DNA from 3 places in the Paenarthrobacter sp. MSM-2-10-13 genome. Region 2 is predicted to be linked to each of the others. Evidence: riboswitches for the same ligand, from Rfam matches in the RefSeq annotation. Region 2 holds a riboswitch; each other region holds the start of a gene.
The links. A riboswitch is a leader RNA that binds a small molecule or an ion and turns the genes downstream of it on or off. The one in region 2 is predicted to bind thiamine pyrophosphate.

Region 1 (4,232 bases), 340 kb from region 2:
CGCCCAGTTGTTCGACTTCGAAATCGGTGATGCCGTCAATCCGAACGGCCGGGCCGGTTACACCTGCACCCTTCTCCAAGGCTGCAGCCCGCTTGAGCGCTTCATCGTGGGTGGCTACAAAAACTTCGGCAAAGCCCATGGAAAGTACTCTCATTCCTTCGTGCTGACGGGGCGGCGGCACAGGATCCCGGAGGTTCCGTGCCGTCATGCCAAGCCTAGTGCAGCCGGGGGCGCGGACTGGTCCTCAGCGCACGGTGACGCGCAGCTTGTTCCGCCAAGGATCATCAAAGCGCAGCTCGGCACCGGTATGGTGGCTCTGCACACCGGCAACCTTGAGGCGATCAGCAAGCGCGGCCACGTCATCGGCGCCGGGGACTTGAATCAGGACCTCCCCCAGGCCCAGCGTGTCCTTTCGCGGGCCCGCTCCACGGCTGTTCCAGACGTTCATGGCCATGTGGTGGTGGTAGCCGCCCGCGGAGACGAAAAGCGCCTGGCCGTGCCAGCCTGCGGTGCGCTCGAAGCCCAGGGTTTCAACGTAGAACTTTTGCGCGGTCTCCACGTCACCCACCTGCAGGTGAACGTGCCCGACGCCGGCCGCCGACTCACGCTGCCCGGTCACGGCAGCTTCACTCAGGTGCTGCTGCAGGAATCGCTGCGGCGGGAGAGCAACGTTGTCCATGACAACGTTCTTGCCATCCCACTTCCAGAGGTCACGGGGCTTGTCGTAGTACAGCTCAATGCCGTTGCCTTCGGGGTCGGTGAAGTAGAACGCTTCACTGACCAAATGATCGGCGCTGCCTGCGAACGCGCGGGGTTCGTATTCGGCTGCCGTGGCAATGGTGGCGGCCAATGAGGGCTGGTCCTCGAACAGAATGGCCGTGTGGAACAGGCCGGCTTCGCCCCGACCCGGAATCTGCAGGCCAGCCGCGGGAGCGAGGTGGACGACCGGCTTGCCGACACGCCCCAAATACAGCCCGCCGTCTTGCTCGGCCACCACGTCCAGGCCAAGGGCCCGCTGGTAGTAGTCACTCATGACCTTCATGTCGCCCACCTTGAGCATGACGGTGCCCATGGTGAGTTCGGCAGGCAGAAGATCCTGGCTGGATGATGAGGTCATGTGAAGCTCCCGGTTCCGAGGTGGCCGCTTATCGGCACCTTCTTACCTATCTAAATTACTTGAAGCTTCAATTTATTCCTAACGCACCACGTTCCCCCGAATCACGATGTGCCGGAGTTCGTCCATAGTCCGCAGCTGACGCCGCGGATCCTCACTGCAGAGCACGACGTCGGCGCTGGCCCCTTCACTGATGCCCTCGGCTCCCAGCCACGCACGGGCACCCCAGGATGCGGCGTTCAGGACCGCAGCCGGCGGAAGGCCGGCGTCGTGCAGTTCCTTCATCTCCTCCGCAATCCGACCGTGCCTGATGACGCTGCCGGCATCAGTCCCGGCATACATCGAAACCCCCGCTTCGAAGGCCGACAACACACGCTCATGGCGACGCTCCCACAGACGCAGCATGTGATCCGCGTACTTCGGAAACTTTGGCTCTGCCTGCGCGGCAATATCGGGAAAGGTAGCGATATTGACCAGCGTGGGAACAATCGGCACCGACTGCTCCACCAAGCGGGGAAGGTGCCTCGGGAGGAGACCGGTAGCGTGCTCAATGCAATCGATATTGGCATCGAGCATGTCGTCAATGGTGTCCTCAGCGAAACAGTGAGCCGTGACCCTGGCACCTTCATCATGTGCCGCTGAGATGGCATCCTTCACGGTCCTGGCCGGGAAGGAAACCGCGAGGTCACCGACGTCGCGATCTATCCAATCGCCCACTAGTTTCACCCAGCCATCGCCGTCCCGGGCTTCCTTTCGTACGGTCTCAACCAGTTCAGCGGGCTCAATTTCATGCCCCAAGCCGCGGAGGTACCGCCGGCTCCGCGCAATATGCCGGCCTGAACGGATCAAGCGGGGCAAGTCCGATCGCTGCTGTACCCAGCGGGTGTCCGAGGGCGATCCGCAATCGCGGATTAACAGCGTCCCGGCGTCGAGGTCTGCTTGGGCTTGGGCCAGCGTGGCGTGCTCATCAACGGCTCCTCCAACACCGAGTCCGACATGGCAGTGAGCGTCAACCGAACCCGGCAGGACCCAACCGTCCAGCACTCTGTCCGGCGCAGAAGCGGGACGCTGGAACGTCAAGGTGCCGTCCACTGACCATAGCCCCTGGCGCTCTTCGTCCGCCGAGACGAGCACGGGTCCACTGAATTCGATGATGTTGGCCATGGCAAAAGCGTAGCCGGGGTGGCATGGCAGAGCCGGTTCCCACCATGTGACTGGGCGGTGGTTCGTAGCTGTGGTAGCTTCGTCTACGACCACACGGGAGCCCTTGCAGGGGCTGAGATCGGACTGATGCAGTCTGCGACCGTTGAACCTGTCCGGGTAATGCCGGCGAAGGAAGTGAGTATTCCCTTGAGCACCGCAGAAACACAGCACAGCCCTGTCCAAAATCAGTTCGGCATGGACCAAAAACAGTCCGTCACGCAATCGTTGCAGTCCCACTCGTTGGCGTGGCTGGAAGATCCGGACAACGGCATACGCGTCCCCGTCACCGCGATCGCCTTGGAGCCCTCCCCCAACGGGCTAGCCAATCCACCTTTGCAGGTTTACCGAACAGCAGGCCCAGGCAGCGATCCGGTGGTGGGGTTGGAGCCGTTCCGTGCACCGTGGATCGAAGCCCGCGGAGATACGGAAGCCTATTCCGGTCGGCAGCGGAACCTGCTCGACGACGGCAAGTCCGCGGTCCGGCGTGGGGCAGCGTCAGCGGAGTGGAAGGGCGCGCAACCCGTGCCGCGCCGCGCCGTGGAAGGTAGGACTGTCACGCAGATGCACTACGCGAAGCAGGGAGTTGTGACTCCTGAAATGCAGTTCGTCGCCTTGCGGGAGAACTGCGATGTTGAACTCGTCCGCAGCGAAGTTGCCGCGGGAAGGGCGATCATCCCGAACAACATCAACCACCCCGAATCCGAACCAATGATCATCGGCAAAGCTTTCCTGGTCAAGATCAACGCCAACATCGGAAACTCAGCGGTCACCAGCTCCATCGCCGAGGAAGTGGACAAGCTGCAGTGGGCTGCCAAGTGGGGCGCTGACACGGTGATGGATCTCTCCACGGGGGACGACATCCACACGACGCGTGAATGGATCATCCGCAACTCACCTGTTCCGATCGGAACAGTCCCTATCTATCAGGCCCTTGAAAAGGTTAACGGCGAGGCCAACAAGCTGACGTGGGAAATCTTCCGCGATACCGTCATTGAGCAATGCGAGCAAGGCGTGGACTATATGACCATCCATGCGGGCGTTTTGCTGAGGTACGTGCCGTTGACCGCCAACCGGGTCACGGGCATCGTATCCCGCGGCGGCTCCATCATGGCCGGGTGGTGCCTTGCCCACCACCAGGAGAACTTCCTCTACACGCACTTTGACGAGCTCTGCGAAATCTTTGCCCGGTACGATGTCGCGTTCTCCTTGGGAGACGGGCTGCGTCCCGGTTCCATTGCGGACGCAAACGACGCCGCGCAGTTCGCCGAGTTGGACACCCTAGCAGAGCTGACGCAGCGGGCGTGGGAGTTCGACGTCCAGGTGATGGTGGAAGGCCCCGGGCACATTCCTTTCCATTTGGTGCGGGAGAATGTGGAGCGCCAGCAGGAGCTGTGCAAGGGTGCGCCGTTCTACACACTGGGTCCACTGGTTACCGACATCGCACCCGGCTATGACCACATCACCTCGGCCATCGGCGCCACGGAAATTGCGCGCTACGGCACTGCAATGCTGTGCTACGTAACCCCCAAGGAGCACTTGGGGCTTCCCAACAAGGACGACGTGAAAACGGGCGTCATCACGTACAAGATCGCCGCTCACGCCGCCGACCTCGCCAAAGGGCACCCCGGCGCTCATGAACGCGATGATGCACTTTCCAAGGCTCGGTTCGAGTTCCGATGGAGGGACCAGTTCGCTTTGTCCCTGGACCCCGTCACAGCAGAAGCGTTCCATGATGAGACACTGCCCGCAGAACCCGCAAAAACCGCTCATTTCTGCTCCATGTGCGGACCCAAATTCTGCTCCATGCGGATCAGCCAGGACATCCGTGCAGAATACGGTTCGGCAGAATCACAGGCAGCCATCGCAGGAATGTATGAGGGGATGCGCGAAAAGAGCGAGGAGTTCCTGGCTTCAG
Region 2 (4,232 bases):
GTCATTGTTCCCGGCAACGTGCTGGGCTACGTGGAAATCGGCGCCGAGGAAACCCGGCGCGTCGGCTTCGGCGCTCTCTAGGGTCTTCCTACGTCTCGTCGTCCGCTAAGGAGTTTTCATGCTTTCTCTCGTCGTGGTGGTTCTGGCCACCATTGCCACTGGTTTCATTGTGTGGGCCAACGACAAGCGGCACGGCAAGTACGGGATCGCGCTGCCGGCCGGTGTCTCAGCAGCTGTGGGCACCCTGAGTTGGATCGCGTTCATCAGCGCCGGATTGGGCTACCAGCCTGGCGCAACGTGGATTCCGTGGGTCCTACCTATTGTGCTCGGCACTGCCGCGGCGGTTGCCGTGGTGCTCTTTCTCGGCCGGACCAGGACCCAGCACGATACTGCGGCCCTCACCAAGGCGCTGCGGCTTTAGAACCTTAAACAGTAGTGACCGTCACCCACTGGTGGCGGTCACTACTGTTTAAGCCCCGGCACGACTTAAGCCCCCGCACGACGCCGCGTGTGCGCCGAGGTTGTCGTTCTGAAATGCGTCGCCGAGCCCGGCTGCCACATTCCGAGGGTGCGGATCAGAGGAACTCTGCCCGGCCTTCCATCGCCGAGGACGCGAGCGCGTGCTCCCGCCGGGGAATCCGGCCTGCCTGCAGCGCCAGCCTACCGGCGATGACAGCGTGCTTGAAGGCCTCCCCCATCTGCACCGGGTTCTGGGCCCGGGTTACAGCGGTGGCCAGCAGGACGGCGTCACAGCCCAGCTCCATGGCCAACGCGGCATCGGAGGCGGTTCCGATTCCCGCGTCGAGGACCACGGGTACGGAGGCCCGGGACACGATGAGTTCAATGTTGTGTGGGTTCAGGATGCCGAGGCCGGTTCCAATGGGTGATCCCAAGGGCATGACGGCGGTGGCACCCAGGTTCTCGAGCCTGAGCGCGAGCACGGGATCGTCATTTGTGTAGGCGAAAACCTTGAAGCCCCGGTTCACCAGTTGTTCCGTTGCATCCACCAGTTCCACGGCGTCGGGCAGGAGCGTGTGTTCGTCGGCGATGACTTCCAACTTCACCCAATCTGTCTCCAGCGCTTCGCGGGCCAGTTCAGCGGTCATCACGGCGTCCTTGGCAGTAAAGCAGCCCGCAGTGTTGGGAAGTACCCGGATGTTGTGGTCCACCAGGAGCTGGAACAGCGATCCCGTTTCGGCGGGTGAGTAGCGCCGCATGGCTACGGTGGTGAGCTCGGTCCCCGAAGCCAGGAGCGCTGATCCCAGGCCATCAAGGCTCGGCGCGCCTCCGGTGCCCATGATGAGTCGGGAACCGAATTCCACGCCGTCGATCGCCAGCACATCAGTGGTTCGACCGTCAATGTTTGCTGTTGTCATGGTTCAGCCTCCTTGGACTGCTGTTACGAGTTCGAGTTCGTCTCCGTCGGCCAGCGCCGTCACGGCCCATTGGCTGCGGGGCACCACCTCGGAGTTACGTGCGACCGCGACTCCCAGCTTGCCGCCGTCGGCCGCTTGACCGCGAGGGTCCAAGGCGCGGCCCGTGATCGCTGTGACCAGAGTGCTGACGGATGCGTCATCGGAGACTGCGTGATCGGTTCCGTTGAGTTTGATGTTCATGCTGTTTCCTTGGTGGGAGCGTGTGCTGCTGGTGTGAGTACTTGGGGAACTGAAGCGTTGCCCGCGAAGCGATCAGGCAGGAACGGAGCCCATCGAGGGTCCTTGGATCCGTTGATGAGTTCGCCCACGATCCTGGCGGCTACGGGAGTCAGGAGTACACCGTGGCGGAAGAATCCTGTAGCGATCACCAAGCCGTCAATGTCGCCGTGGGGACCGCTGACCCGTCCAAGCAGGGGGGCGTTGTCCGGAGTGCCGGGGCGGGCGCGGGCAGTTGCTTCAAGGAGTTCCAGTTCCGCCACTGCGGGGACCAGAGTTTGGGCATCCCTCAGCAGTTGATAGACGCCGCCGGCCGAGACTGCGTTGGAAGTCGCTGACAACCGGTCTTCGCGTTGCGTCGCTCCGATCACCACGGTTCCGTCGTCCCGGGGAACGATGTAAACCGGAACGCCTCGAACCATCCCCCGAACAGTGGACGTCACCAAGGGCCGGAGCTTTTCGGGGACGCGAAGCCGGAGGATGTCGCCATAGACCGGCCGCACTGGAAGGGTCAGTCCCTCAGGGAGCCCCGACACGTGGGATGCCCCCAGCCCGTTGGCCACCACAGTCTCCGCGGCAAGGACCACGACTCCGGATTCGAGTTCCACTCCGGTGACCCGCCCGCCATCTCGCAGCACACCGCGCGCCGGGGAAAGAACGGCGAATCCGTCATCGGCCCCGGGCACCCAGGAGGCGTCGTCAGGCGAATGGTTAGCCAATCCAGCCAGGATGCAGGCGGCGAGCTTTCGCGGATCCACTTGGTGGTCGGCGGGAATGTCGAAAGCGCAGGAAATCTGCGGGCTAAGGAGCGGCTCGCGGTTCCTCGCGTCCCGCAGGGCAAGAGGTTCGACTCCCAAGCCAGCTGCGAGCTGTACGTTCCTGAGGTCTGCGAGCGCCCTGCGGTCGGCTGCGTCGGCACCCACGGCGAGGGTGGGCGTCGTGCGGTATCCGCTGCCCGCTCCCCCCAAGTGCAGTCTGTCCACGAAGGAGGGCCACAGCCGGGAAGACTCAATCATCAATTCCAGGAGGTCTTCCTCCTGGTAATGCAGTTCGCTGACGGGTGCAAGCATTCCGGCGGCGGCGAACGTTGCGCCCGAGGCCGGGGCGGGGTCGATCAGCACCACTGAACGGCCCAGCCGCCTGGCTTCGTGGGCGATGCCCAGGCCTATGATGCCGCCGCCAATGACGGCCACGTCTGCCTGGATGGGGGTATGGCGGGGATCTGCCATTGGTTTCCTTCCCTACGCCGGTACTAGCCGGATCAGGTCAAGCGGTCGGCGCTGAAGCCCTCTCAGCCGGACAGTCATATGACGAATGTCGCGGCTCCCGCAGTACGTGCCCAGTTTAGAGGAACTACTCTGGTTTCCATGACCCAGCCTGACGCCCTCGCCTCTGCCCGCCTCTATTTGTGCACTGATGCCCGTCAACGGCAGGGCGATTTTGAAGACTTTGTGGACGCCGCTTTCGCCGGTGGTGTGGACATCATCCAGCTCCGCGACAAGACGCTGGAAGCTGCCGAGGAGCTTGAAATGTTGGCCGTTTTGCGGAGCGTCGCACAACGGCACGGACGGCTGTGGGCTGTCAACGACCGGGCCGATGTTGCCAGTATTTCCGGGGCTCCCGTGTTCCACATCGGTCAGAAGGACCTGCCTCTGACGGCCGCCCGCACACTCCTGCCGAATGTCACCGGCATCGGTCTTTCCACCCACACACCGGAACAAATCGACGCGGCAATTGCTACCGCCCAAGGTCCCTTGGGACTGGACTACTTCTGTGTGGGTCCGGTCTGGGCAACGCCCACCAAACCCGGGCGCGCGGCTGTGGGTCCGGGCTTGGTCACATATGCCGCAGAGGCACAGAAACGTGCAGGCGACGTGAAGACACTTCCATGGTTCGCCATTGGCGGCATCGACCACAGCAACGTTGAACAGGTGGTCGCCGCGGGGGCCAGCCGCATCGTCGTCGTGCGCGCCATCACGGAGGCAACAGACCCGACGGCGGCAGCGAAGTCGCTGCTGCAGGCGTTGGACACCGTTGAGCCCTAGCCGGTCCTGAGCTGGCCGGCGTCTACGCTGTCAGGCCAAGGCCCGTCATCCGGCGGGAATGCTTCCCGGCGAGTTCCGTCGTCAGCCGTTTCACCTCAGCACGCGAGTCCCCTCCGCTTCTCAGCGTTGGGCCCAGCCGCGGGTGCTCCATGCCGACGCGTTGCGCCTGCGTCAAGGCCTCTCCCACCAGGCGGCGGCCCCACAGTGCAAGGCGCGATGCCAGGCGTGGGTCATCACTCAGGGCCCTCCTCAGCAGAACCCGAAGGACTTCAGTGGCTTGATCGGGGGAAGCCACCCGTTCAACAAAATGCTGCGTTTGTGGGTCAAGGAACATCGCGACAGCCCTGTAGAAGTCCGACGACACAGTGTCGATCACATAGGCCTTCATGACGGATTCGAACCAGTCTCCCGGTTTGGTGCGCTCGTGGAAATGGTCGAAGGAACGCTGGAACGGCAGCATCGCATGTTCGGGGTCGACCCCCATCTCCACCAATCGATCGCTGAGGAGCGCGAAGTTGCCGTAGGCACCCACAGC
Region 3 (4,232 bases), 490 kb from region 2:
AAGACCCCGTGGGTCACAAGGGTGCCCGCCTCACCAGCCAGATCTCCTTGCCCGGCCGCTACCTTGTGTACGTGCCCGGTGGTTCCATGACCGGCATCTCCCGCAAGCTGCCCGACGTCGAACGCAACCGACTCAAGCGCATCCTGAAGGACCGCCTGCCGGAAAACGCAGGTGTCATTGTCCGCACAGCCGCTGAGGGTGCGTCGGAGGAAGAGCTGACGCACGACATCAACCGTCTGCGTGCCCAGTGGGAAGGCATCGAAGGTCAGGCCTCCTCCACCAAGGTCCTTGCCCCTGAACTGCTGTACGGCGAACCGGACCTCACTATCAAGGTGGTCCGTGATGTCTTCAATGAGGACTTCTCCAAGCTGATCGTCTCCGGTGACGACGCCTGGGACACCATCGAGGCATACGTAACCTACGTTGCCCCTGATCTGGTGGGCCGCCTCGAAAAGTGGACCAAGGATCAGGACATCTTCGCTGCATGGCGCATCGACGAGCAGATCCATAAAGCCCTGGAACGTAAGGTCTTCCTCCCGTCCGGTGGTTCGTTGGTCATCGACCGTACCGAGGCCATGACTGTGGTGGACGTCAACACCGGCAAATTCACCGGCAGCGGTGGAAACCTTGAAGAAACGGTCACCAAAAACAACCTTGAAGCGGCCGAGGAAGTGGTGCGCCAGCTCCGTCTGCGCGACATCGGCGGCATCATCGTCATCGACTTCATCGACATGGTCCTCGAATCCAACCGCGACCTCGTCCTGCGACGCATGGTGGAGTGCCTGGGCCGGGACCGCACCAAGCACCAAGTGGCCGAGGTGACGTCCCTGGGCTTGGTCCAGATGACACGTAAGCGCATGGGCACCGGCCTTCTTGAGGTATTCGGTGAGCAGTGCGAGCACTGCGCCGGCCGGGGCGTTGTCACGCACGACGAGCCCGTTGAACACCGGCGCGCCAACGTGGTGGCAGCCGAGCAACACCGCCCGCACTCCGAGGTACAGCAGCCCGCTGCACGGACGGAACGCAAACGCCGCCGCGGGAAGGGTGGGGGACAGGCCGTAGCCGAAACCCCTGCACAGGTCCATACGACGACGACTACCCCGGTTGCCCCCGCGACCCCGACTGAACCGCAGGATCCTGCCCGGCAGGCCAAGGCGGAGGCCACCAGGGCTGCCCTGGCAACCATTGCCGCTGCGGCGCACGCCGCGCACCTGCACGACGACGAAGTTCACCGTGCAGAAGAGCAGGCACGGGCGGCCGGCCAACACCAAGGGACGGCCGACGCCGGATCCGGAACCTCAGCCGGCAACGAAGCGGGGGCATCAGCACATGAAGCCGCCAACCGCGATGCAGCCGCCCAGGAAGCCAGGTCCACTCCGGTCCTGCGCTTCGGCGGAGAAGAAGTTGCGTTGCCGTTCGTGGAGCATCACGAGGAACCGCAGGCAAACAAGCCTGCCATGAGCCTGGACCTCCTGGCGGAAGCGTTCTCCCACCTTGGCGCCGCTCCGGCATCTGAGGAACAACCCGCTCCGCTGGCCGTACAGGAGCCTGCTGTGGCCCGGAAGGCTGACGCACCGGCGCGGGTTGAGGAAGATCCTGAGGCTTCGGCATCTCCGCGGGGTCGTCGTGGTCGTCGCAACCGCAGTGCCAGCCGGGCTCAGGGTGCGGCCAATGAAACCAGCGTCGAGCACCATGTGGTGACGGCCTCGGCCCCCCAGGGCTCGTCCCATGAGGCCAAGGCGCCCGTGGAGCCAGTCAAGAAGGCGCCGGCCTCCGAGCCCATCATTCTAGGAGTCGGGGTTCCAGCCTCGGAGCTTTAGTCACGGCCGAGCCGCTCTCCGCGGCCAACATCGGCTGAAAGGGCCCTGCGCTACCTGCCTCCGGCGGTAGCGCAGGGCCCTTTCGCGTTGCCTTGAATCCTTGGCGGGGGACGCGTTCCACGGTCACATCCGGGCTCCCGGATGGTTCGGTACCTGCAGCACCAGGCTTCCCGGCTAGGCTAGGGGACTGACACGGGGTGCCGGGCGATGGGCCCGGCTGAGATCCAGACCCGTTGAACCTGTCCGGTTAGCACCGGCGAAGGGATGTCCTCATGGCTGCATCACTACATTCATCTGTGTACCCGCTCCACTCGGTATACCCGCTGGACGCTCACACGTCAGCCCGCCAGGTCCCGCGCGTTCTCACTATTGCCGGTTCGGACCCTTCCGGCGGTGCCGGAATTCAGGCGGACCTGAAGAGCATTGCAGCGTTGGGTGGGTACGGCATGGCTGCCATTACGGCTCTCACCGCGCAAAACACAGTGGGGGTGAGCGCAGTCCACGTCCCTCCGGCGCATTTCCTGCGTCAACAACTGGAAGCAATTAGCGGCGACATCATCGTTGATGCCGTCAAGATCGGAATGCTCGGCGATGCTGCCGTCATTGCCCAGGTCCGGGACTGGCTCGAAGAGGTGCGCCCCGCCGTCGTGGTTCTTGATCCGGTGATGGTGGCCACCAGTGGCGACCGGCTGCTGCGGGAGTCCGCGGAGAATGCCCTGCGTTCACTGCTACCCCTTGCCCACCTCATTACTCCCAATGTTCCTGAGCTTGCCATGCTGCTGGGGGAGCCTGAGGCAGCAGACTGGGCTTCGGCACTGGAGCAAGGCAAGCGGCTTGCTGCGGAGTACGGAAACACAGTTCTGGTCAAGGGTGGCCACTTGCCGGGCCCGGAATGCCCGGATGCCTTGGTGAACACCACAGGGCTTTTGTCACGGGATGTTGTGGAGGTATCAGGTCCCCGCGTGGCGACGCGCAACAGCCACGGAACAGGTTGCTCTCTTTCGTCCGCCCTGGCCACCGTCCAGGCCCGCACGGGCAACTGGGAAACATCACTGCGGGAAGTAAAGCCCTGGCTACTCGGAGCTTTGACAGCCTCGGCGGAACTCCAGGTAGGCCGGGGGAACGGTCCGGTGCATCACTTCCATCACCTCCAGCGAGCGTCAGCCCCGGGCGCCTTCGCTGCGGCTTTGTGGGAGGCGGCCGTTCCGGAACTCGAATCCATTCATGGACTTCCCTTTATTCAGCAACTCCAATCCGGCGAACTCCTTGAACGTGATTTCACTTACTACCTCGCCCAGGATGCGATCTACCTCAACGGGTACTCCCGGGTCTTGGCACGTGCCGGCGCCCTGGCCCCCACGGAAGAAGAGCAACTGTTCTGGGCCAGGTCATCGCAGCAATGCCTGGAGGTAGAGTCGGAGTTGCACAGGACGTGGCTAAGCAGCCGTGAAGCGCCGACCGCACTGGGGCCGGTCACCAAGTCCTACGTGGACCATTTGCTGGCAACGTCCGCTTCCGGCAGTTACGCCGTGGTTCTCGCCGCAATACTTCCTTGCTTCTGGTTGTACGCGGAGGTGGGGCGGCAGCTCCATGCCAATTACCTGAATGCGGGCGCCGCGGCGGACCATGCGTATGCCGACTGGCTGACGACCTACGCTGACGAGGACTTCGCCGCGGCAACGCGGAAAGCGATCAGCCTCACGGATGCTGCGGCGGTCGCGGCTTCTGATACGGAGAGGGCCGCGATGATGGAGGCCTTCACCCAGTCCTGCCGTTACGAGACCGCATTCTTCGATGCTCCCAGGCTGTTTGCCTGAGTTTGCCGGGCGTCACTTTGGCAGGGTTCCCTTGGGCGGATTCGATGCGATTGCGGGGACACTTCCGCGCGTCGCTGGCCGAATCGCGTTAATCTCGCGCAAACACGGTAGGCTGTATGGGCACGGTGCCGGGAGAGTCCGTATCAACTGGTGACGCAAGTCACGAGGTAGCCTCCGGACTCGGCCTCATTTGCAGACGAAGGTCAAACTAGCGTAATCTTGATCTTCGGTGCTTACGCCAACACTTGGGTTATGCCCCTTGGAATTGTTCATGGGATGACTCGCGGGCTTCGATCAGAAGTCCACGGCGTTGAGGCACAGCGCGAACCAGGCCTGATTCCGGTTCAAGGTTCCGCACGCAAATTTTGTAATAAACGTCGAGAGAAGTGAGTACCCAAGTGGTGTACGCGATTGTCCGCGCAGGCGGCCGCCAAGAAAAAGTTTCCGTTGGAGACTACGTAACGCTGAACCGCGTCCCCGGTGGAGCCGGTAGCACGCTTGAGCTGCCCGCATTGCTCCTGGTTGACGGCGACAAGGTCACTTCCGCTGCTGCGGAACTGGCCAACGTCAAGGTCACGGCTGAGATCCTCGAAGA

Region 1: linked by a shared signal. The riboswitch ahead of thiC (phosphomethylpyrimidine synthase ThiC) and the one ahead of thiO (glycine oxidase ThiO) in region 2 are both predicted to bind thiamine pyrophosphate.
Region 3: linked by a shared signal. The riboswitch ahead of thiD (bifunctional hydroxymethylpyrimidine kinase/phosphomethylpyrimidine kinase) and the one ahead of thiO (glycine oxidase ThiO) in region 2 are both predicted to bind thiamine pyrophosphate.

Annotation. Positions count from the first base shown of each region.
Region 1 is NZ_JAAOXO010000001.1:681,843-686,074, reverse strand. It holds gene HAV21_RS03190 (hypothetical protein) at 1-154, opposite strand, end outside; gene HAV21_RS03185 (VOC family protein) at 245-1,117, opposite strand; gene HAV21_RS03180 (amidohydrolase family protein) at 1,196-2,278, opposite strand; TPP riboswitch at 2,362-2,469, shown strand; gene thiC (phosphomethylpyrimidine synthase ThiC) at 2,513-4,232, shown strand, end outside.
Region 2 is NZ_JAAOXO010000001.1:338,526-342,757, reverse strand. It holds gene HAV21_RS01695 (DUF3107 domain-containing protein) at 1-81, shown strand, start outside; gene HAV21_RS01690 (hypothetical protein) at 119-421, shown strand; gene HAV21_RS01685 (thiazole synthase) at 576-1,376, opposite strand; gene thiS (sulfur carrier protein ThiS) at 1,380-1,616, opposite strand; gene thiO (glycine oxidase ThiO) at 1,613-2,881, opposite strand; TPP riboswitch at 2,874-2,992, opposite strand; gene thiE (thiamine phosphate synthase) at 3,020-3,697, shown strand; gene HAV21_RS01665 (ferritin-like fold-containing protein) at 3,720-4,232, opposite strand, start outside.
Region 3 is NZ_JAAOXO010000001.1:826,481-830,712, forward strand. It holds gene HAV21_RS03995 (Rne/Rng family ribonuclease) at 1-1,820, shown strand, start outside; TPP riboswitch at 2,004-2,102, shown strand; gene thiD (bifunctional hydroxymethylpyrimidine kinase/phosphomethylpyrimidine kinase) at 2,093-3,637, shown strand; gene rplU (50S ribosomal protein L21) at 4,036-4,232, shown strand, end outside.